4 regions of the Mesorhizobium sp. P2_F7 genome follow, and region 4 is predicted to be linked to each of the others. Evidence: predicted binding sites of a transcription regulator. Region 4 holds the regulator's gene; each other region holds the start of a gene.

Region 1 (4,930 bases), on a different contig from region 4:
GTGCTCGCCATCGGCACGCGGCTGCAGGACTTCACCACCGGCTCATGGGCGCTGTTCAAGAACTCCGGCAAGACCATCATCGGCCTCAACGTGCAGCCTTTCGACGCCGGCAAGCATCGCGCGCTGCCGCTGGTCGCGGATGCGGCCGAGGGGCTGGCTGAACTCGGGGCAGCGTTGAAGGGTTGGAAGGCGCCGTCGACCTGGACTGACAATTCGGCAACCGGCAAGAAGGCTTGGCAGGCCGAAGCCGGCAAGGTGACGGCCTCCACCAACGCTGCTTTCCCTTCGGATGCGCAGGTGATCGGCGCCGTGCAACGCGCGCTCGGCTCGGGCGTGACCTTGCTGCATGCCGCCGGCGGTCTGCCCGGCGAATTGCACAAGCTGTGGCAGGCGGGTGCGCCCGGTTCCTATCATGCCGAATATGGCTTCTCGACCATGGGCTACGAGATTGCCGGCGGCCTCGGCGCCAAGATGGCCAAGCCAGATGAAGAGGTGGTCGTCATGATCGGCGATGGCTCCTACCTCATGCTGAATTCCGAGATCGCCACGTCGGTGATGCTCGGCCTGAAGCTGACCATCGTGCTGCTCGACAACCGCGGCTATGGCTGCATCAACCGGCTGCAGATGGCCACCGGCGGCGCCAGCTTCAACAATTTGCTGAAGGACTCGCACCACGAAATCCTGCCCGACATCGACTTCGCCGCGCATGCGGCGAGCATGGGCGCGATATCAGAAAAAGTGCCGTCGATCGCCGGTCTGGAAAACGCGCTGCAGAAGTCGAAAAAGAATGACCGCACCACGGTGCTCGTCATCGACACCGACCCGCTTGTCTCCACCGATGCCGGCGGCCATTGGTGGGATGTCGCGGTGCCGGAAGTATCAGTGCGCAGCCAGGTCAACGCAGCACGCAAGGCCTATGACGAAAAGCGGCAGATGCAGACAATCGGCGATTGATGCTAAGGCAGCGCCAGCCCCTACCTCCCCCTTGTGGGGAGGTCGGACCGAAGGTCCGGGTGGGGGTCCGGGGCTAGTGGCCAAAGAATGAACTGTTTCAATCCGGAGTGACGACTTGAAAGCCAAACTGGGCATGTCCCCCATTGCGTGGTGGAACGACGATCTTGCCGAACTCAGCGACGACGTCTCGCTGGAAGAGTGCCTGCGCCAGTCGCGCTCGGCCGGCTTCACCGGCATGGAAATGGGCCGCCGCTTCCCCAACGATCCCGCTGTCATGCTGCCGATCCTGAAAAAGGCTGACGTGACGCTGTGCGGCGGCTGGTTTTCCGGCACGCTGGTCGATGAGGACATGGGCAAGAACAAGGATCGCATCCAGCCGATGATCGACCTGTTCAAGGCGGTGAATGCGCCTTGCATCGTCTATGGCGAGGTCGGCCGCTCGATCCAGGGCGACCGTTCCAAGCCGCTTGCCACCAAGCCGAAACTGTCGAGCGACGAGATGAAGGCCTATGCAAGGCGGCTGACCGAGTTCGGCGAATGGTGCGCCGAGCAAGGCATGCCGCTGTCCTATCACCACCACATGGCGGCAGTGGTCGAGACCGAGCCGGAGCTCGATGCCTTCATGCGTCATTCCGGCGACGGCATTCCGCTGCTGCTCGACGCCGGGCATCTGGCCTTTGCTGGAGGCGAAGTGCTGCGCGCCATCGACAACCACCACAAGCGCATCAGCCATGTCCATGTGAAGGATGTGCGCATGAGCGTCATCGACGGGCTCGACCGCACGAAACAGTCCTTCCTCGACGCCGTGGCGCTCGGCGCCTTCACCGTGCCGGGCGACGGTTCGCTCGATTTCGGCGCCATCGTGCAGCGCTTTGCCGACCATGGCTATGAAGGCTGGTTCGTCGTCGAGGCCGAGCAGGACCCGAAGAAGAACCCCCCGCTGAAGATGGCGCAGGTCGGCCACAAGGAGTTGATGCGGGTGATGACGGCCGCCGGCTACACCGTCGAGACGCAAGGCTTTCCCAATGTCTGATGCGACGGGTTTCCGCCGAGCCAGCTTGCTTTAGATTGGCCCGATGAAAGATTACGAGCACCCATTCTTCCGGCCGCTGTGGCGGCGCGTTGCCGTCGTCGCCGTCTGCGTGATCTGGGCGATCATCGAATTTGCCTCCGGCACACCGTTCTGGGGCGTTATCGCGCTGGGCTTCGCCGCCTACGCCGTCTGGCAGTTTTTCTATCTCTACAAGCCGGTCGACGGGGCGAAGCCTCCGGTCGAGCCGAAGACTGGCGCCGAACCGAAGGAATGACCGCAATGTCGAAACTGCTCGTCAAAGCCGACAAGGGCCATGGCCGCGTCGCCCATGTCACGCCCAAAAGCGCCGGCTGGACCTATGTCGGCTTCGACCTGCATCGGCTCAAGCCGGGCGAAAACGCCTCGGGAAAGACGGACGATCGCGAAGTCTGCCTGGTGTTCGTCACCGGCAAGGGCACCGCAAAGGCCGGCGGCCAGGATCTCGGCCTGCTCGGCGAACGCATGTCGCCCTTCGAAGGCAAGCCATGGTCCGTCTATATCCCCGAGGGATCAGACTGGTCGGTCACCGCCGACACCGACCTCGAACTCGCGGTTTGCTCCGCGCCGGGCCTGGGCGGCGGCCTGCCGGTCCGCGTCATCGCGCCCGACGATCTCGGCCAGGAGGTTCGCGGCAAGGGCACCAACACGCGCTACGTCACCAACATCCTGCCGGAAGGCAAGCCGGCCGATTCGCTGCTGGTGGTCGAGGTCATCACGCCCGGCGGCCACACATCGAGCTATCCGCCGCACAAGCACGACCAGGACAATCTGCCTGCCGAATCCTATCTCGAGGAAACCTATTACCACCGCCTCAACCCGCCGCAGGGCTTCGCCTTCCAGCGCGTCTATACCGACGCCGACCAGAACGGCGCCCGCGAACTGGACGAGGCGATGGCGATCGAGGATGGCGATGTCGTGCTGGTGCCCAAGGGCTACCACCCCTGCGCCGCCTGCCACGGCTACGATCTCTATTATCTCAACGTCATGGCCGGGCCGAAGCGGACGTGGAAATTCCACAACGCGCCCGAGCACGAATGGCTGATGAAGGCTTGAACAGCCCCCATTTTCGGCTGAACCTATTGGTCCAGCTTCGAAAAATCGTCGGCTAAGGACCTGTGGGGTCGATTCGCCATCGAAAACCCGCATAAGCTTCGTCAATCCGTCATGGAAATCACCTATGGCAGCGGGCTGACGAGGATTTCTCATGCGCTACGCCATCTATTTCACACCGAGGCAGGACGAACCGCTGGCGCGGCTCGCCGCCAACTGGCTGGGACGCGACCCTTTCGGCGGCGCCACCAGGCCGGTGGAAGCGGTGGGCGAACTGTCGGCGGCGGAAGTCGCCTTCCACACCGCCTCGGCGCGCCGCTACGGTTTTCATGCGACGCTGAAGGCCCCCTTCCGGCTGGCCCCCAACGAGACGGAAGCCTCGCTGCGTGCTGCCCTGGACGTCTTTGCCGAAGCGACGCCGACGGTCACCATCCCGCGCCTCGTCGTCAGCCAGATCGACGGCTTCTTCGCTCTGGTGCCGGAAGCCCCGCTGCCGCCGCTCAACCGTTTCGCCGATGATGTCGTGCTTGGCTTCGACCGTTTTCGTGCGCCGCTGACCGAGGCCGAGATCGAGCGGCGCAGCCCAGATTCACTGAAGCCGGCCGAGTTCCGCAATCTCTGCCAGTGGGGCTATCCCTATGTGTTCGAGACGTTTCGCTTCCACATGACCTTGTCGGGCCGGGCCGGGCCACAGGAAAGCCTACGTCTGCGCGCAGCAATCGACAGCCTGTTCGCCGCGGTGCTGCTAAAGCCCGTGCTGGTGGATGCGCTGACGCTGTTTGTCGAAACCGAATCGGGCGCCCCGTTCATGGTGCTTTCCCATCATGCGCTCGGCCGCCGCGCTGCGAGAAAAACCGCCTGACTACCCTGACCAACTTCGCCTGAACCCTAAGGACTGCCTGAAATGACCGCCGAGACCGTTTTGACCAATGCCCGCATCGTGCTTGCCGACGAGATCGTCGAGGGCTCGCTCGTACTGCGTGACGGTTTTATTGCCGGCATCGACGCCGGCACAGGGCGGAGCGGCGAGGATATGGGCGGCGACTACATCATCCCCGGCCTGGTCGAACTGCACACCGACCATCTCGAAGGCCACTATGCGCCGCGCCCGAAGGTGCGCTGGAACCCGGTTGCAGCCGTGCTTGCCCATGACGCGCAGGTCGCCACCGCCGGAATCACCACCGTGCTCGATGCCCTGCGAGTCGGCATGGACGAGGATGCCGACCTGACCTCCGACGACATCCGCAAACTGGTCGACGCCATCGAAGACAGCGGCGTGAAGGACCGGTTGCGGGCCGATCACTTCCTGCACCTGCGCTGCGAGGTCTCGGCGCCGGATTGCTTGCAAGCCTTTGCCAATTTCGATGGCGACGAACGGGTCCGGCTGGCGTCGCTGATGGACCATGCACCGGGACAGCGCCAGTTCGTCAACCTCGAGACCTACGCCTATTACTATCAGCGCAAGCTGAAGTTGACCGATCGCGACTTCAAGCTGTTCTGCGAAAAGCGGATGGGCGAGTCGGCGCGTTATTCAGGCCCCAACCGGGTTGTTATCGCCGCAGCTTGCCAGGAGCGCGGCATTGTGCTGGCGAGCCATGACGACGCCACATCAGGCCATGTCGACGAGGCGATTGAGCAAGGCGTGCGCGTCGCAGAGTTTCCAACCACGCTGGAAGCCGCCAAAGCTTCGAAAGAGGCCGGGCTCGGCGTGCTCATGGGCGCGCCCAACGTCATGCGTGGCGGCTCGCACTCGGGCAATGTTTCGGCCCGAACGCTGGCCGGCGACGGCCTGCTCGACATCTTGTCGTCCGACTACATTCCGTTCAGCCTGATCCAGTCGGCCTTCTTCCTCGG
Region 2 (4,930 bases), 280 kb from region 4:
TCGGTGTCGGAGCAGACGAACATGTGGCCGCCATGATCGTCGAGGATGACCTCGTCGAGATAGACGTTCTCGGCGGCGCACAGCGCGCAAGGCTGGTCGAAGGTCTGGACCTCGAACGGATGATCCTCGAAGTCGAGGCTGACGACATCGGTGAAGGGCGGCACGGCGTAGATGCGCTTTTCGCGCCCGGCGCCGAACAGCTGCAGCGCCGGCGAGCGATGCATTTTCGGATTGTCGAATTTCGGCGTCGGCGAGGGGTCCATGACGTAGCGGCCTTCGACCTTGACCGGATAGGCGTAGGTGGTGGCGATGCGGCCGTGCTTTGCGATGTCCTCGTAGAGCTTCACATGCATGAGGCCGTATTCCTCCAGCGCGTGCATCTTGCGGGTCTCGGTCTCGCGCGGCTCGAGGAAGCGCAGCGGCTCGGGGATCGGCACCTGATAGACCAGAACCTGGCCGGCGCTGAGAGGATGTTCGGGGATGCGGTGGCGGGTCTGGATGATCGTGGCGCTGGCGGTATCGGTGGTGACAGCGACATTGGCGACCTTCTTGAAGAAGGCACGGATCGAGACCGCATTGGTGGTGTCGTCGGCGCCCTGGTCGATGACCTTCAGCACATCATCCGGACCGATGATCGAGGCGGTCACCTGCACACCGCCGGTGCCCCAGCCATAGGGCATCGGCATTTCGCGCGAGGCGAAGGGAACCTGATAGCCGGGGATGGCGATGCCCTTGAGGATCGCCCGGCGGATCATCCTTTTGGTCTGCTCGTCGAGATAAGCGAAGTTGTAGGTGGCGATGTCGGTCATGGCGATCAGGCCTGCCTTGTGCTATCGAATTGGTGTCCAGGACGCTGAAACAGGGGCGAAGTCGGATGACCCAGACCGGTTGGATACATCTTGGAATTCTGCTGCTGGCGTTCGTCGGCGTGGTCGCTTTTCTTCTTCGAAGAATGGTTCTGCCTGCGCCAAAGGAAGGCGCGCACGGCGAGACGGTTGGCGGCGCCACCGGTGGTTACGGCAGCGGCTACAGCGGAGGGCATGGTGGCCATTCGCACGACAGCGGCGGTGGTCACGGTGGGGTGGGCGACTAGCCTCATTCCGCGGCCTCCTTCTTTTCTTCCGCCACGTCGGCATTTTCGCGCGCGTCGTATTCGGCGCGCATGCGGCGCACGAGGTCGAGTTCGGCCTGGAAGTCGACATAGTGCGGCAGCTTCAAATGCTCGACGAAGCCGGTCGCCTGAACATTGTCGGAGTGCGAGATGACGAACTCCTCGTCCTGCGCGGCAGCGACGACATCCTCGCCGAGTTCCCTGGCGCGCAGCGCGCGATCGCACAGCGCCATGGCCATTGCCTTGCGCTCGCTCTGGCCGAAGACCAGGCCATAGCCACGCGTAAATTGCGGCGGTGCCTTGGCCGAGCCCTTGAACTGGTTGACCATCTGGCACTCGGTGACGCGGACCTTGCCGAGCGGCACCGCGAAGGGCAGTTCCGGCACGTCGAGTTCCAGCTCGACCTCGCCGATGCGGACCTCGCCGACAAAGGGGTGGTTGCGGGCATAGCCGCGCTGGGTGGAGTAGCCGAGCGCCAGCAGGAAACCTTCGTCGCCGCGTGACAGCGCCTGCAGGCGGATGTCGCGCGCCATCGGAAATTCCAGCGGTTCGCGGGTGATGTCGCCGGGGACATGGTCCTGCGGCATCTCGCCGTCCGGCTCGATCAGGCCTTCGCGGGCGAGGATCGCCGAGACGCGCGGCATCGCCTCCGCCTCGCCGGCGCGCTGCAACGGTTCGGCGACATCGGCGCCGGCGGCGAGTTCCGGGTCGAGCAGGCGGTGGGTGTAGTCGAAGGTCGGACCGAGCAGCTGGCCGCCGGGCAGGTCCTTATAGGTCGCCGACACGCGCCGCTCGACCAGCATCGCGCCGGTGTCGATCGGATTGCTGTAGCCGAAGCGCGGCAGCGTGGTGCGGTAGGCGCGCACCAGGAAGATCGCCTCGATCATGTCGCCGCGCGCCTGGACAATGGCGAGCGCCGCCAGTTCGCGGTCATAGAGCGAGCCTTCGCTCATCACCCGGTCGACGCCGAGCGCCAACTGTTCGACGATCTGGTCGAGGCGCAGTGCCGGCACCGAGCGGTCGCCGCGCCGGCGGTCGGCAAGCAGGCTGTGGGCATTGGCAATTGCGGCTTCGCCGCCTTTTACCGCGACGTACATTTTACGCCTCCATCGTCTTGATGCGCGTCGTGCGCGGCAGGCAGGCAATGCCGCCGGGGGCCGCCAGGATGATGTCGATGCCGCGCGGAAAACGCTGGCTGTTCTGCTTCCACTGTTCGACGAAATGACGCGGCATCTGCGCCGGCGCGATGGTCGCGCTGGTTTCGATCCCGGGGCCTTCAAGCAGCAGCGGCGCGCCGGAGGTCAGATCGCTCACCCGCAGGATCAGTGTCGTCGAACGGTCGGGATAATCCTGTGTGCCCTGCGAAAAGCCGTCGAGGGCCGCCATCTCCGCCGGGTTGGCGATCAGGGCGAAATGCGCGTCGGCCGGCGTGTTGGCAAGCGGCGCGCCGGCGTGGAAGCCGAGCCAGGCTTTCACCGCGGCCGACGTCTGCAAAGCAGGGTCGAGCCAGAGCGGGGTGTCGTGGTCGCAGAGCGAGAGCGCAATGGCGCCTGCGGTGGCCGACAGTGGTGCCGGGGGGCGGGCGAAGGCCGGCAAAGGCTGCACGCTGCCCGGTCGTGCCATGGCGTCCATGACGGCGCGGAAGACGGTCTGGGCGTTGAACACCGGATCGGCGAAGCCGCCGTCGATCGATTGGGCTGCGATGTCCATCAGTCTTCTCCGCGCACCATAGTGAAGAAATCCACTTTCGTTGCCGCCGTCTCGGCGCGGCGCTTTTCGCGCGCTTCACCTTGGGCAGCGCGCAATGGCGCGACCAGCGCGGTCTCGACCGACTGGCGCTGCGCGGGGTCCTGCCAGAGCGCGTCGGCGATGGCCGCCAGCTTCGCCTTCTTCCGATCGCGGCCGAGCATGTAGCTGTGGCCGACCTGTCCGGAGGGCAGCCGAACGGTGGCGCGGGTGACCGTGGCTTCGCCGACATTGAAGGGCGCGCCGCCGCCGCCGATACGGCCGCGTACGGTCACCAGGCCGGTTTCCGGCCCGCGCAAAAGCTCGGCTTCCGAGGTCATGCCGGCCTCGTTCCAGAGCCGGGCGATGTCGTCGCCGCTTGCCTGCGCCAGCGTTGCCATGACGGCTTTGCGCTCGGCCTGGTCGCGGGCTTCCTGTCCTCGCATGCGGCTACTCCCTGAATGCGTAAAATTTGTCTAGTGATATAGACAACTATACAAGTTATACCTATTATCTAAACCGTGTCCATGACGGGTGGATGACATGGGTGTGATCGGGGGCAAAAATGGCCGGGCAACAGATGGCGAGCAGCATCGAGCGGCGCAGCGGCGTCTCGCTGTGGCGGCAGATCGCCGACCAGATCCTGCACTCGATCGCTGCCGGCGATTTTGCCGAGAATGCTGCGCTACCGCCCGAGGTGGTGCTGGCTGAGCGCTACGGCGTCAACCGCCACACGGTGCGCAGCGCCATATCGGCGCTGGTACAGGAAGGCGTGCTGCGGGCCGAACAGGGGCGCGGTACCTTCGTGTTGTCGCGCAAGCGGCTATCCTACCCGATCGGCGCCCGCACGCGGTTTTCGACGGGCCTGCAAGGGCAGACATCGGAACGTCATATCGTGCTGCTCACATCAGCGGTCGAGCCGGCTAGCCAGCATGTCGCCGAGGGCCTCGACCTTGCCAGGGGCACTGAAGTGATCCGGTTGGAGACGCGCGGCGAAGCCGATGGACGGCCGGTGTCGCGCGCTGCCAGCTGGTACGAGGCAAAGCGTTTCGCCGCCATCGATGCCGTGATGGCGGAGACCGGTTCTATCACCGCCTCGCTCCGACGTTTCGGCGTGGAAGATTATCTCAGGCAATCGACGGTGCTGTCGGCACGCCATGCCGATGCCGCCGACCTTGCCGACCTCAATCTCCAGCCGGGAGCGATCGTGCTGGTCGCGGTCGCCGTCAACGTCACGCCGGATGGCCGGCCGATCCAGTTTTCCGAAACGCGGTTTCCTGCGGAGCGGGTGGAACTGAAGCTTTCGGCGCTTTAGGAGTGACGGCCTTATACGAGACTCATACTGATGTCAGACCAAGTTTGGTCACGCTCGTTTTTCAGCGGCTTGACGTTTGAGGACCGCCTTCCCCCACTCCGTCTCGGCTTCGCCGAGCCACCTCTCCCCCCCTCCGGAGCAGGGCAATCGCATATGGACTCTTTCGAGGAATCGAACGGCGAACAAATCGGAATCGCGTCGAGAACAAACGTCGCGAGATTCCATCTTTGTTCCGCATATGCGATTCCCCTGCCCTCCGGAGGGAGAGGAAGGGAGCCCGCCTTGCCAAGCTCGCCCTTCCTCTACCCCGTCGATCGGGGGAGAGGTGGTCTGCGAAGCAGACCGGAGTGGGGGTCGACCTGGGCGGGCCGTCATCAGTTCGGGCCATGTTATGATCCCACCTCGATGACCGCCTTGATCAGGCCGGATTTCTCGTGCGCCCAGCGGGCGAGATCGTGCGGCGTGGCGGCTAGCGTGGTGCGGTGGGTGACGAGCTTGGCCAATGGCACGGCGCCGTTGCGGATGGAGGCGGCGACGTGGTCGAAGTCGGCCTTGAGTGCGTTGCGGCTGCCGACCAGGGTCATCTCGCGCTTGTGGAATTCCGGATCGGAAAAGACGATGTCGTCCTTGACGACGCTGACCAGCACCAGCGTGCCGCCATGCGCGACATGGGCGAAGGCAGATTGCACCGATTGGGTGTTGCCGGTGGCATCGAAGACGACATCAAAACCTTCGCCGCCGGTAGCATCGCGCACCAGCTCGGCTGCCGCTTTTTGCGA
Region 3 (4,930 bases), on a different contig from region 4:
GCCGAACCGAGCAGCATGCCGCGACGGGTGATCGGTCTGCACTCCATGATTGCTATTCCCTTGTCGATTGGCGCGGGCGCCGTCAGCGCCCGAACCATCGTCCCCGGCCGCTCCATCGGCAAGCGCCGTATGGAGCGGCCGGGATCATCATAGAGTGCGCGGCTCAGTTCGTCGCCGGCGCCAGTCCGAGCGCATCGGCGAGGACCTTATAGACGTCGCTCTCCTCCATGTAGCCCTTGAAGCCTTCCGCACCCGGGCCGGTGGCCTGCAGCACGACGTCGTCAACGGCATGGACCGCGCTCTCGGCCGACTTCGGCAGGTTGCCGATGCGCAGCACGGCGCCGGGCACGTCCTTGTACTTCTCGTTGGCGACATACTGCTTGCTCTCGTTCTGCACCGCCGGCACGAACGGGCCGTCGAGCTTCGGACGGAACGTCTCGTAATAGTCGGGGAAGTTGGCGCCGAAGATCGCCAGACGGCGCGAGACATCAACGCTGTCGGGATAACCGTCGTTGTTCTTGTCCTCGTAGTTCGGGAAGCCGGCGTCGGCATAGACACCGACCTTGTCGCGCATGTCCGGGCCTGGCTTGCTGTCGTCGATGGTGCCGACGATGGAGACGCTGTGGGTGTGGTCGCCGGTGACGACGATCATCGTGTCGGGATGGGTTTTGGCGAATTCCATGGCCACGCCGACGGCCTTATCGAACTCGATGACCTCGACCATGGAGCGCTCCCAATCCATCGGATGCGACATCTTGTCGACCGAGGCGCCTTCGACCATCAGGAAGAAGCCTTCCGGGTTCTTCGACAGCTCGCCAAGTGCGACATTGGTCATCTCGACGAGACCCGGCTGATTGGGGAAGGTTTCCACGGTGCCCTTCTTGAGGAAGTCGCGGTCCAGCGTGACGTCCATGTTGCCGGTATGGAACAGGCCGAGGATCTTGCCGGTGTTGGTCTTGGCTGCAGCCTCGAGTTCGGTCTTGTCGGTGGCAAGGGCGTATCCGGCATCACGGAATTTCGCGATGTAGTCGGTGTCGTCCTTGCGCTTGGAGCCGGCCGTGCTCTGCGGCAGGAAATAGGCGGAGCCGCCGCCGAGGATGACGTCGGGCTGCGTCTGGTAGAACATGCCGACGATGTCGGCCTTGTCGCCGCGGCTGCGGGTATGGGAGACGACGGCTGCCGGCGTGGCGTCCTCGACCTCGGCCGTCGAGACGACGCCGATCGACTTCTTGCCGGTGCGCCGCAGGGCCTCGGCGATGGTCTCGACCTTCGGATCATCCTGGCTGGGTTTGGTGCGGTCGGCATAGACGCCGAGCGCGTTCACCGCCGTCTTGTGGCCGGTCATGTAGGCCGACATGGTGTTGGCGCTGTCGGTGGCAATCGCGTTGGTCGACGACGTGCCGATAAAGGCCATATGGTCGAGATCGTCCATGTTGAGCCGGCCGTTCGCCTTGCCTTCGGTCATGCCCTTGGACATGATCCGCGCACCGGTGCGATGCGCAACGGAGAGGCCGTCGCCAAGCAGGAAGATGACGTTCTTGGCGCGCGGGGTCGCCGAGGTTCCGAACACCTCCCATTTGACGGACTTGGTCTCGTCGCCGGCCTTGGCTTCGATCTCATAGGTGCCGGGCTGGGCGATGCTGGCAGCGCGGATCAAAATGGCGGAGGCATCGACCCCCTCTTCCTTCTCAACGAACTCGACCTTCTTGCCAAGAACCTCTTCGGCAGGCTTGCCGTTGATCGTCACCGTGACCTGGTCGGGCGTGACGACCTTGTCGAATTCGACCTTCAAGTCGAAGGGAGACTGGGCGAGGATGGTGGCGCGGTCGAGAGGATAGATCGTGGCTGCACCAGCAGCGCTGGCAAGACTTGTCGTAACGGCAAGCGCGATAAGGGGGCGAAGCATAAGTGACCTCCAAAATTGACTGATAAAAGACAGTTTTTGGTAGTGGTTGCCGATGTCCGTTATATGACAAAACCTCGCCCGGGCCGCTCACATTTCTGCGTCATCCGGAGCCTGTCGAGAATCCGGATTGAACGAAGCTGCCGACGCGGCATATTCTTGGCCGCTTGCCATCCCCACTCGTGTGGGAGATCAGCTGCTGAGCACCCCATTCACTGCGGTGCGCCGGCAAACAGTATCTCGCCATCGCCGCCCGTCGCCGGCCAGTCCCTGATGGTGCGGTCGCCGCCGCCGGTGAGCAGCGTGCCGTCGGGGGCGAAGGCGACGGCGTAGATCGGACCGGTGCGGCTGTCGAACATGGCGATCTGGTTGCCGCTGTCGACGTCCCACAGCCGCGCCGTGCCGTCGAGCGAACCGGAGGCCAGGCGCTTGCCGTCGGCCGACAGCGCCAGCGCGTAGACCGTGCCTTCATGGCCTTCGAAGCGGCGCAGTTCCCTAAACGTGTCGAGGTCCCAGAGCTTGATCGTATAGTCGCCGCTGCCGGTGATGACATGGTGGCCGTCGGCGGTGAAGACGGCGCCGTAGGTGCCCTGCTCGTGGCCGTGCCAGCTGCGCAATTGCTTGCCGGTCTCGACGTCCCAGAATTTCAGCGTGCCATCGATGGAGCCACTCAGCGCGCGCGTGCCGTCGGGCGAGATGGCGACCGTGCTGATCGGCCAGTCGTGCCCGGTCATCACATGCAGCGCGGATTTGTTGACCAGGTCCCAGACGATCACATTGCCGGTGTCGTGGCCGCTGACGGCGCGCTTGCCGTCCTGGCTGATGGCCAGTTTGCGCACGCCGCCATTCTCGCCCGATGAGAAGACATGCAGCACCGTGCCGTCGGCAAGCTTTCGCAGCACGATTTCGCCGTCGTCGCCGGCGGTCAGCGCGGTGACGCCGTCGGGCATGAACAGGGCCGTGCGCGCCATGTCCTTGTGCTCACCGAGATTGCGGATCAGCCGCTTGCCGGCGATATCCCAGAGCTTGATCATGTGGTCGGTGCTGGCGCTCATGATGTCGCGGCCATCGGCTGACACGGCGAGCCAGACGACGGCGTCACGATGGCCGTCGGGCTCGGTCGGCAGCGGCGGTTCGGCCGGCGGCAAGGGCGCCACGGTTTCCGGGGGCGAAGGAAGTGTGGCTTGTGGCGGCGAGGCCGGAGCCGACGGCGGAGCCGCTTCCGGTGGCGGGGTCGCGGGGGCAAGAGCGACTTCGGGTGGCTGCGCCAGTGCAGGCGGTGGCGCAGGCTCCGGCGTTGCCGGAGGTTTGGCTGCCTGCTCAGGCAGCGCGGGCGGCGGGGCGACAGGCGGCGAACTCGGCGGCGCTGGCGGCGTCACCAGGTCCGGCGGGACGCCGGCGACATGCTGGCCCTTCGGCTCGGCTTTGGGTTCGTTCGGGGCGGCTACCTCAGCGCCCGGCCCAGCTGTGCGCCACGGGCCGAACTGATCGGCCAGCAGCGCCAGAACGACAATCGCCGGCAGAACCAGGAAGGCTTGCCGCATCCGCGGCCTGCCGGGGTTTTGCACCTCCGCTGCCCGACCGAACAATGGGGCTCCGGACAGGTGGTTCGGGCCGCGCGGCAACAGGCCGGCAAAGAACAACAGCGCCCCGATCACACAGACCGCGCCGGCCGTAAACAAGGCAACCAGGCGCACGGAGGCAAAGGATGCCGCGATGCTCGCATCGGCCTGCGCCAGACGCTGCATGGCGAAACAGACCACGCCGATGACCAGCGAGACCAGCGCGAGCAGCCTGTCTGCACCCCTGTTCATGCAGTCTCCTCGCAGCCGCCTGCAAATTGTCAGGCCCCAAGCCAACTCACGATACCAGCGGCGTAAATTACAGCAAAATGCTGGTACAAAGCGACATATCACCCATCTGGCCAACAGCGCTTGCCGTCAAAGGGGTATGCCACGGCTCTTTGGTCAGATACTTTAACCAACCGAATTCAAAATCGAAGGCTCTCTTTTGTCCCAAAACGCTTCAAACTCTAGCCAGTCCGGGCGCCAGGTCTTGGTAAATTTCGGCAATCGTTACGTTGTCTTCAGCTCCGACCGAACCAGTCCCCAACCTCTTGCCTTCGATGCGCTTCGCGATACGAAAGTTCTGCCTCGTGTTGCCGACGAAAGTGAAATTGCTGAAGAGCGGATAATTCAGACTCTCCGTGTTTCCGATGTGACAAATATCGAGCCCTCGATGCAGTCGGAACCTGGGGATGTAAGGCTTGTTTCAAAAGACGGGAAACAAATCTTTGTGGACGTGAAAGTGCGTCAACGTGAGCCAAAAGAGCGCGACTACGCATCTCTTTTCGAACAACTGAAGCATGTCCGCGACCTAGAGATCTGGAGTTTTAACATTGAGAGGCTTGGGCTGACCATTCTCAGCCTTGATGAGCGTAATAATCCACAAATTACAAAACTAGTTCCAATAGATGTTTGGGAAAGAACTGAAACTGGAGTGTTCGACCGCAACCGCGTTCTTGTGCGTGTTCAAGATTGGATACAGCGTATCAATAACCTCTATCTTGATGTTTGGTCTTGGATTCCTGACCGACACGATCTCCGCGCAGATCAAAGTCGTACTGTAAGCTTCTCGGAAGACTTGATGCAATCGTATGCTATAGCAGATCGTGACCTACCTGTACTCGACATTATTTTCGGCGATCAAGTGATCGTCAGCTTTGTTCCTAGAGCATTGTGGATCGTAGGTGCCCGGGGCAGAATAGACTTAATCACCCGAACCGGCACTCGCCTTCTTATTGATCGGGGCTCCGAGGGGGCACCAAACTGGCAGTTGGTGTCAGCTGAAAGCCGTCGAGATTCGGTACCGTTCAATAGAAATGAGTTCTTCACTTTGGTTTCTTTGCCATGAGCAAGCTGACAGACACGAAGCTGGCTTATGACAAGTTCGCTGACCTAATAGACCAAGAAATTAGAAATCGCCGAGGAAGCTCTAAGGAACTTGATCGCTTCCGACAGACACTTG
Region 4 (4,930 bases):
GCCGCGCGCGGCGCGACAAAACTGGCCCGAAGGCCGGCACACAGAGGCTCTATTTTTTCGAGCCTCGAAAAAATACTGGTCCAACGGCGAGGCGCTGTCAACATCGATTCTGATGGATTCTGATGGCCCGGCCGATTTTTTTCGAGGCCCGCAATAAACAATGACAGCGCAGCCGGCTTCTGCCAATATTTGCGTGGCGTCCCTGACCGCCTCCACTATCATGGCGCGAGGGGACCGGGAGGAAACGAAAAGATGTCGATTGGAATCCGCCACGACGATCTGCGCCGTCGCAACCGTGCGATGGTGATCTCGGCCGTGCGCCGGGCCGGCCAGCCGTCGCGGACCGAGATTGCGGCGACCACCGGCCTCAGCCATTCGACCATATCGGCAATCTCTTCCGATTTGATCCAGGAAGGCATCCTGGTCGAAAGCAAGCCCGGCGAGACCGGCGCGCTGAAACGCGGTCGGCCGCAGGTCGGCCTTGGCCTCAACCCGGAAGCGGCGGCGGTGATGACCGTGGTGCTGTCGCTGAATTTCCTCTCCGTCACCGTCATCGACTATGCCGGCCAGGTGGTCGCCGAGGAGCAGCGCCGGCTGGACACGCTGACCATGCCGCGCGACGAGCTGATCGGCGAATGCGTAGCGATTGTCCGGCGCCGGCTCGAAGACCCCGACCTCGATGTCCGGAGCGTCGCCCGCATTGCCATGGGCATCCAGGGCATCACCGATTCGCAGGCGCGTGCCATGCTGTGGTCGCCGATCACGCCGCTGACCGACATTGCCTTCGCCGACATACTGGAAGCGGAATTCGGCATTCCGGCCACCATGGAAAATGATTGCAACATGATGGCGGTGGCGCTGCAATGGCGCCAGCCTGAGCGGTACCGCGACGATTTCATCGCAATCCTGCTCTCGCACGGCATCGGCATGGGGCTGGTGCTGAAGGGCGAACTGTTCACCGGCACCCATTCGTCCGGCGGCGAGTTCGGCCACATGATCCACCGTCCCGGCGGCGCGCTGTGCCGTTGCGGGCGGCGCGGCTGCGTCGAGGCCTATGCCGGCAACTACGCCATCTGGCGCAGCGCCAGAATGATGAGCGAGGATGCCGAACCGGTCGATGTCGGCGACGCCGACATGCGGGCGCTTGCCGCACGCGCCCGCGAGACCGATGGCCCCGAGCGCGAAGCCTATCGAAAGGCGGGCGAGGCGCTCGGCTTCGGCCTCGGCAGCCTGTTCGCGCTGATCGACCCCGCTCCTGTCGCCATGGTCGGTGTCAGCGCCGCCGCCTTCGACCTGATCGAGCCGGCATTGCGCGAGGCGATTGCCCAGACCGCCGGCGGCCAGCACTCGAAATCGATTTCCTTCGACACCGAGCCCAACGAACTGCCGCTGATCCGCGAAGGCTGCGCCATGCGCGCGCTCGGCTTCGTCGACCAGGAGATTTTCGCGCCCGGCATTCAAGCGAAGACCGGCAAGCACGTCGCCTGAGAGGCCGGCGACGGCCCGGCGCGCCGGGCTCTAGTCTTCGCGGATGGCGTAGCCGGCGCCGCGGATGGTGCGGATCACGTCCGGCATGCGGCCATTGTTGACCGCCTTGCGCAAGCGACCGACATGCACGTCGACCGTGCGCTCGTCGATGTAGATCGTTTCGCCCCAGACATTGTCGAGCAGCTGGCTGCGGGAGAACACTCGGCCGGGGTGGCGCATCATGAATTCAAGCAGCCGGAACTCGGTTGGCCCGAGCCTGATCTCGCTCTTCTTGCGATAGACGCGATGCGATTCACGRTCGAGCACGATGTCGCCAACCTTGAGCACGCTGGACAGCACTTCCGGCTTGGCACGGCGCAGCAGCGCCTTCACGCGCGCCATGAATTCCGGTGTCGAGAACGGCTTGACCAGATAATCGTCGGCGCCGGTCGACAGGCCACGCACCCGGTCGCTCTCCTCGCCGCGCGCGGTCAGCATGATGATCGGCAGCCGCTCGGTCTCGGGCCGCATGCGTAGACGCCGGCAGAGCTCGATGCCGGATACCGCCGGCACCATCCAGTCGAGCACCAGCAGGTCTGGAACATTTTCCTGCAGCCGGATTTCGGCCTCGTCGCCGCGTGTCACCACCTCGACCTGGTAGCCTTCGGATTCGAGGTTGTAGCGGAGCAGCACGCCCAGCGGCTCCTCATCCTCCACGACCATGATGCGTGGCGCAATCATCAGCGGTTCACCTTTATCAGGGCGATGTGGCCATCGCCGTCTCGTCCTGCTTCGGGCGATTGGCGGGCAATTGCTGGCCGGTCAGCACATAATAGGCATTTTCGGCGATGTTGGTGACATGATCGCCGATGCGCTCGAGATTCTTGGCGCAGAACAGGAGATGCGTGCAGGCTGTGATGTTGCGCGGGTCTTCCATCATGTAGGTCAAGAGCTCACGAAACACCGACGTGTATTTGACATCGATGCGTTCGTCCTCATTCCGGAGTTTCGCCAGCGCTGCGGCATCGGCGGCAGCATACTCCTCGACAACGCCCTGCACCTGGATCAGCACCAGTTGCGCCATCGCATCGATGGAGTGCGAGAGGTCGCGCGGCGTGACGCTGAGGCCGACGGTGCCGACGCGCTTGGCGATGTTCTTGGCGAGGTCGCCGATGCGCTCGAGGTCGCCGGCCATGCGGATCGAGCCGACCACGGCGCGCAGATCGTTGGCCATAGGCTGGCGCTTGGCGATGAGCGTGATGGCGCGGTCGTCGAGTTCACGCTGGCGCGCGTCCATGATGGCGTCATCGGAAACGACACGCTGCGCCAGCGCATTGTCGGAATTGAGCAGCGCTTTGGTCGAGCCGCTGACCATCGACCCGGCCAGATCGCCCATGTCGCGGATCAGCTTGCTGATCTGCCCCAGTTCTTCATCGAAGGAAGCGACGGTATGTTCACCCATGATCCTGGTCCTCGTGCCTGAAAATTCAACCGCTGGACGGCTCAGCCGAAGCGGCCGGTAATATAGTCCTGGGTGCGCTTGTCGTCGGGGTTGGTGAACATCTTGTCGGTGGCGCCCTCCTCGACCAGGTAGCCGAGGTGGAACATCGCCGTGCGCTGCGACACGCGCGCCGCCTGCTGCATCGAGTGCGTGACGATGACGATCGTGTAGTTCTGGCGCAGTTCGTCGATCAGCTCTTCGACGCGGGCGGTGGCGATCGGGTCGAGCGCCGAGCACGGTTCGTCCATCAGGATGACTTCCGGCGACACCGCGATGGCGCGCGCGATGCACAGGCGCTGCTGCTGGCCGCCGGACAGGCCGGTGCCGGGTTCCTGCAGGCGGTCCTTGACCTCGTTCCAGATCGCCGCCTTCTTGAGGCTCGACTCGACGATCTGGTCCATGTCGGACTTGCGCTTGGCCAGCCCATGGATGCGCGGGCCGTAGGCGACGTTCTCGTAGATCGACTTCGGAAACGGATTGGGCTTCTGGAACACCATGCCGACGCGGGCGCGGAGTTCCACGACGTCGATGTTCTTGTCGTAGATGTCGTCTTCGTCCAGCGTGATCTTGCCGGTCACCCGCGCCGAATCGATGGTGTCGTTCATGCGGTTGAGGCAGCGCAGGAAGGTCGACTTGCCGCAGCCGGACGGGCCGATCAGCGCGGTCACCTGGTTTTGGCGGACGTCGAGATTGACGTCGAACAGCGCCTGCTTCTCGCCGTAGAACACGCCGACCTTGTCGCCGCGCATCTTGATCACTTCGTTCGACTTGGCGTTCATTTTGTCGCCCACTGCGTTTTCAAGGGACTGTTCGGTCATGATGTTCATACCAAATTGCCCTTTTTCTACCAGCGCCGCTCGAACCGGCGCCGAAGCACGATCGCGGTGATGTTCATGGCCATGAGGAAGACCAGCAGGATGATGATGGCGCCGGACATGCGCTCGACAAAAGCGCGTTCGGCCTCGTTTGCCCACATGTAGATCTGCACCGGCAGCGCGGTTGCCGGATCGAAAGGCGTCTTCGGATAGTCGGCGACGAAGGCGACCATGCCGATCAGGAGCAGCGGTGCGGTCTCACCCAGCGCACGCGCCAGGCCGATAATGGTGCCGGTCAGGATGCCGGGAGCGGCCAGCGGCAGGATGTGCTGGAACACCATCTGCATCTTCGAGGCGCCAAGCCCAAGCGCTGCCGAGCGGATCGACGGCGGCACCGCGGCAAGGGCGGCGCGCGTCGCGATGATGATGGTCGGCAGCGTCATCAGCGTCAGCACCAGGCCGCCGACGAAGGCGGCCGAGCGCGGCATGCCGAGGAAGTTGATGAACACGGCAAGCCCGAGCAGGCCGAAGACGATCGACGGCACCGCCGCCAGATTGTTGATGTTGACTTCGATCAGGTCGGTGAAGCGGTTCTTCTTGGCGAATTCCTCGAGATAGATGGAGGCGGCGACGCCGATCGGCAGCGCCAAAAGCAGCACGATCACCATCATGTAGAACGAGCCGATGATGGCCACACCCATGCCCGACGTTTCCGGGCGGCTGGAGGCGCCATAGGTGAACAGGCCGGTGTTGAAATGCTCGGCCATCACGCCATCCGCCCTGAGCTTGTTCATCCAGTCGATCTGCTGGTTGGACACCTTGCGGCGGGCTTCATCGACACTGAGGTCGATCTGGCCCTTGAAGGCGGAGTCGAGATTGGCGGCGGCCAGGATGTTGACGTCACGCGTCGTGCCGATCACCGACGGATCGGCGGCGACGATGTCGCGCAGCTGGACGCGAGCGCCCTCCGACAGGAAGCCCTTGAGCTTCAGCATCATCGGCTTGTTGGCGGGATCGATGCCGAGCTTGGCGACCAGTGCGTTTTCGGCGAGTTTGGGATAGTTCGCCTTGATCAGCACGTTCGGATCGGTGGCGCGCTTGTTCGAGGGATCGATAACCTTCTCGTCGAAAGTGATCGGCAACGTCA

The links. The regulator PhoB, encoded in region 4, activates phosphate uptake and scavenging genes when phosphate is short. The targets are predictions, from matches to a motif close to TGTCATNNANCTGTCAT.
Region 1: the regulator PhoB is predicted to act here: its motif matches at 3,176-3,192, upstream of AC1DZ8_RS04140 (DUF1045 domain-containing protein).
Region 2: the regulator PhoB is predicted to act here: its motif matches at 3,364-3,380, upstream of phnF (phosphonate metabolism transcriptional regulator PhnF).
Region 3: the regulator PhoB is predicted to act here: its motif matches at 1,959-1,975, upstream of AC1DZ8_RS24530 (alkaline phosphatase).

What each region holds. Positions count from the first base shown of each region.
Region 1 is NZ_JBFUFA010000001.1:906,307-911,236, reverse strand. It holds gene iolD (3D-(3,5/4)-trihydroxycyclohexane-1,2-dione acylhydrolase (decyclizing)) at 1-954, shown strand, start outside; gene iolE (myo-inosose-2 dehydratase) at 1,070-1,987, shown strand; gene AC1DZ8_RS04150 (DUF3329 domain-containing protein) at 2,031-2,261, shown strand; gene iolB (5-deoxy-glucuronate isomerase) at 2,267-3,079, shown strand; gene AC1DZ8_RS04140 (DUF1045 domain-containing protein) at 3,231-3,938, shown strand; gene AC1DZ8_RS04135 (alpha-D-ribose 1-methylphosphonate 5-triphosphate diphosphatase) at 3,981-4,930, shown strand, end outside.
Region 2 is NZ_JBFUFA010000002.1:855,567-860,496, forward strand. It holds gene AC1DZ8_RS09565 (alpha-D-ribose 1-methylphosphonate 5-phosphate C-P-lyase PhnJ) at 1-809, opposite strand, end outside; gene AC1DZ8_RS09570 (hypothetical protein) at 875-1,093, shown strand; gene AC1DZ8_RS09575 (carbon-phosphorus lyase complex subunit) at 1,096-2,208, opposite strand; gene phnH (phosphonate C-P lyase system protein PhnH) at 2,210-2,821, opposite strand; gene phnG (phosphonate C-P lyase system protein PhnG) at 2,821-3,282, opposite strand; gene phnF (phosphonate metabolism transcriptional regulator PhnF) at 3,402-4,151, shown strand; gene AC1DZ8_RS09595 (zinc-binding alcohol dehydrogenase family protein) at 4,541-4,930, opposite strand, start outside.
Region 3 is NZ_JBFUFA010000009.1:29,312-34,241, forward strand. It holds gene AC1DZ8_RS24525 (hypothetical protein) at 1-47, opposite strand, end outside; gene AC1DZ8_RS24530 (alkaline phosphatase) at 164-1,906, opposite strand; gene AC1DZ8_RS24535 (WD40 repeat domain-containing protein) at 2,116-3,717, opposite strand; gene AC1DZ8_RS24540 (hypothetical protein) at 3,959-4,816, shown strand; gene AC1DZ8_RS24545 (hypothetical protein) at 4,813-4,930, shown strand, end outside.
Region 4 is NZ_JBFUFA010000002.1:575,877-580,806, reverse strand. It holds gene AC1DZ8_RS08185 (ROK family transcriptional regulator) at 253-1,488, shown strand; gene phoB (phosphate regulon transcriptional regulator PhoB) at 1,519-2,208, opposite strand; gene phoU (phosphate signaling complex protein PhoU) at 2,225-2,929, opposite strand; gene pstB (phosphate ABC transporter ATP-binding protein PstB) at 2,971-3,795, opposite strand; gene pstA (phosphate ABC transporter permease PstA) at 3,813-4,930, opposite strand, start outside.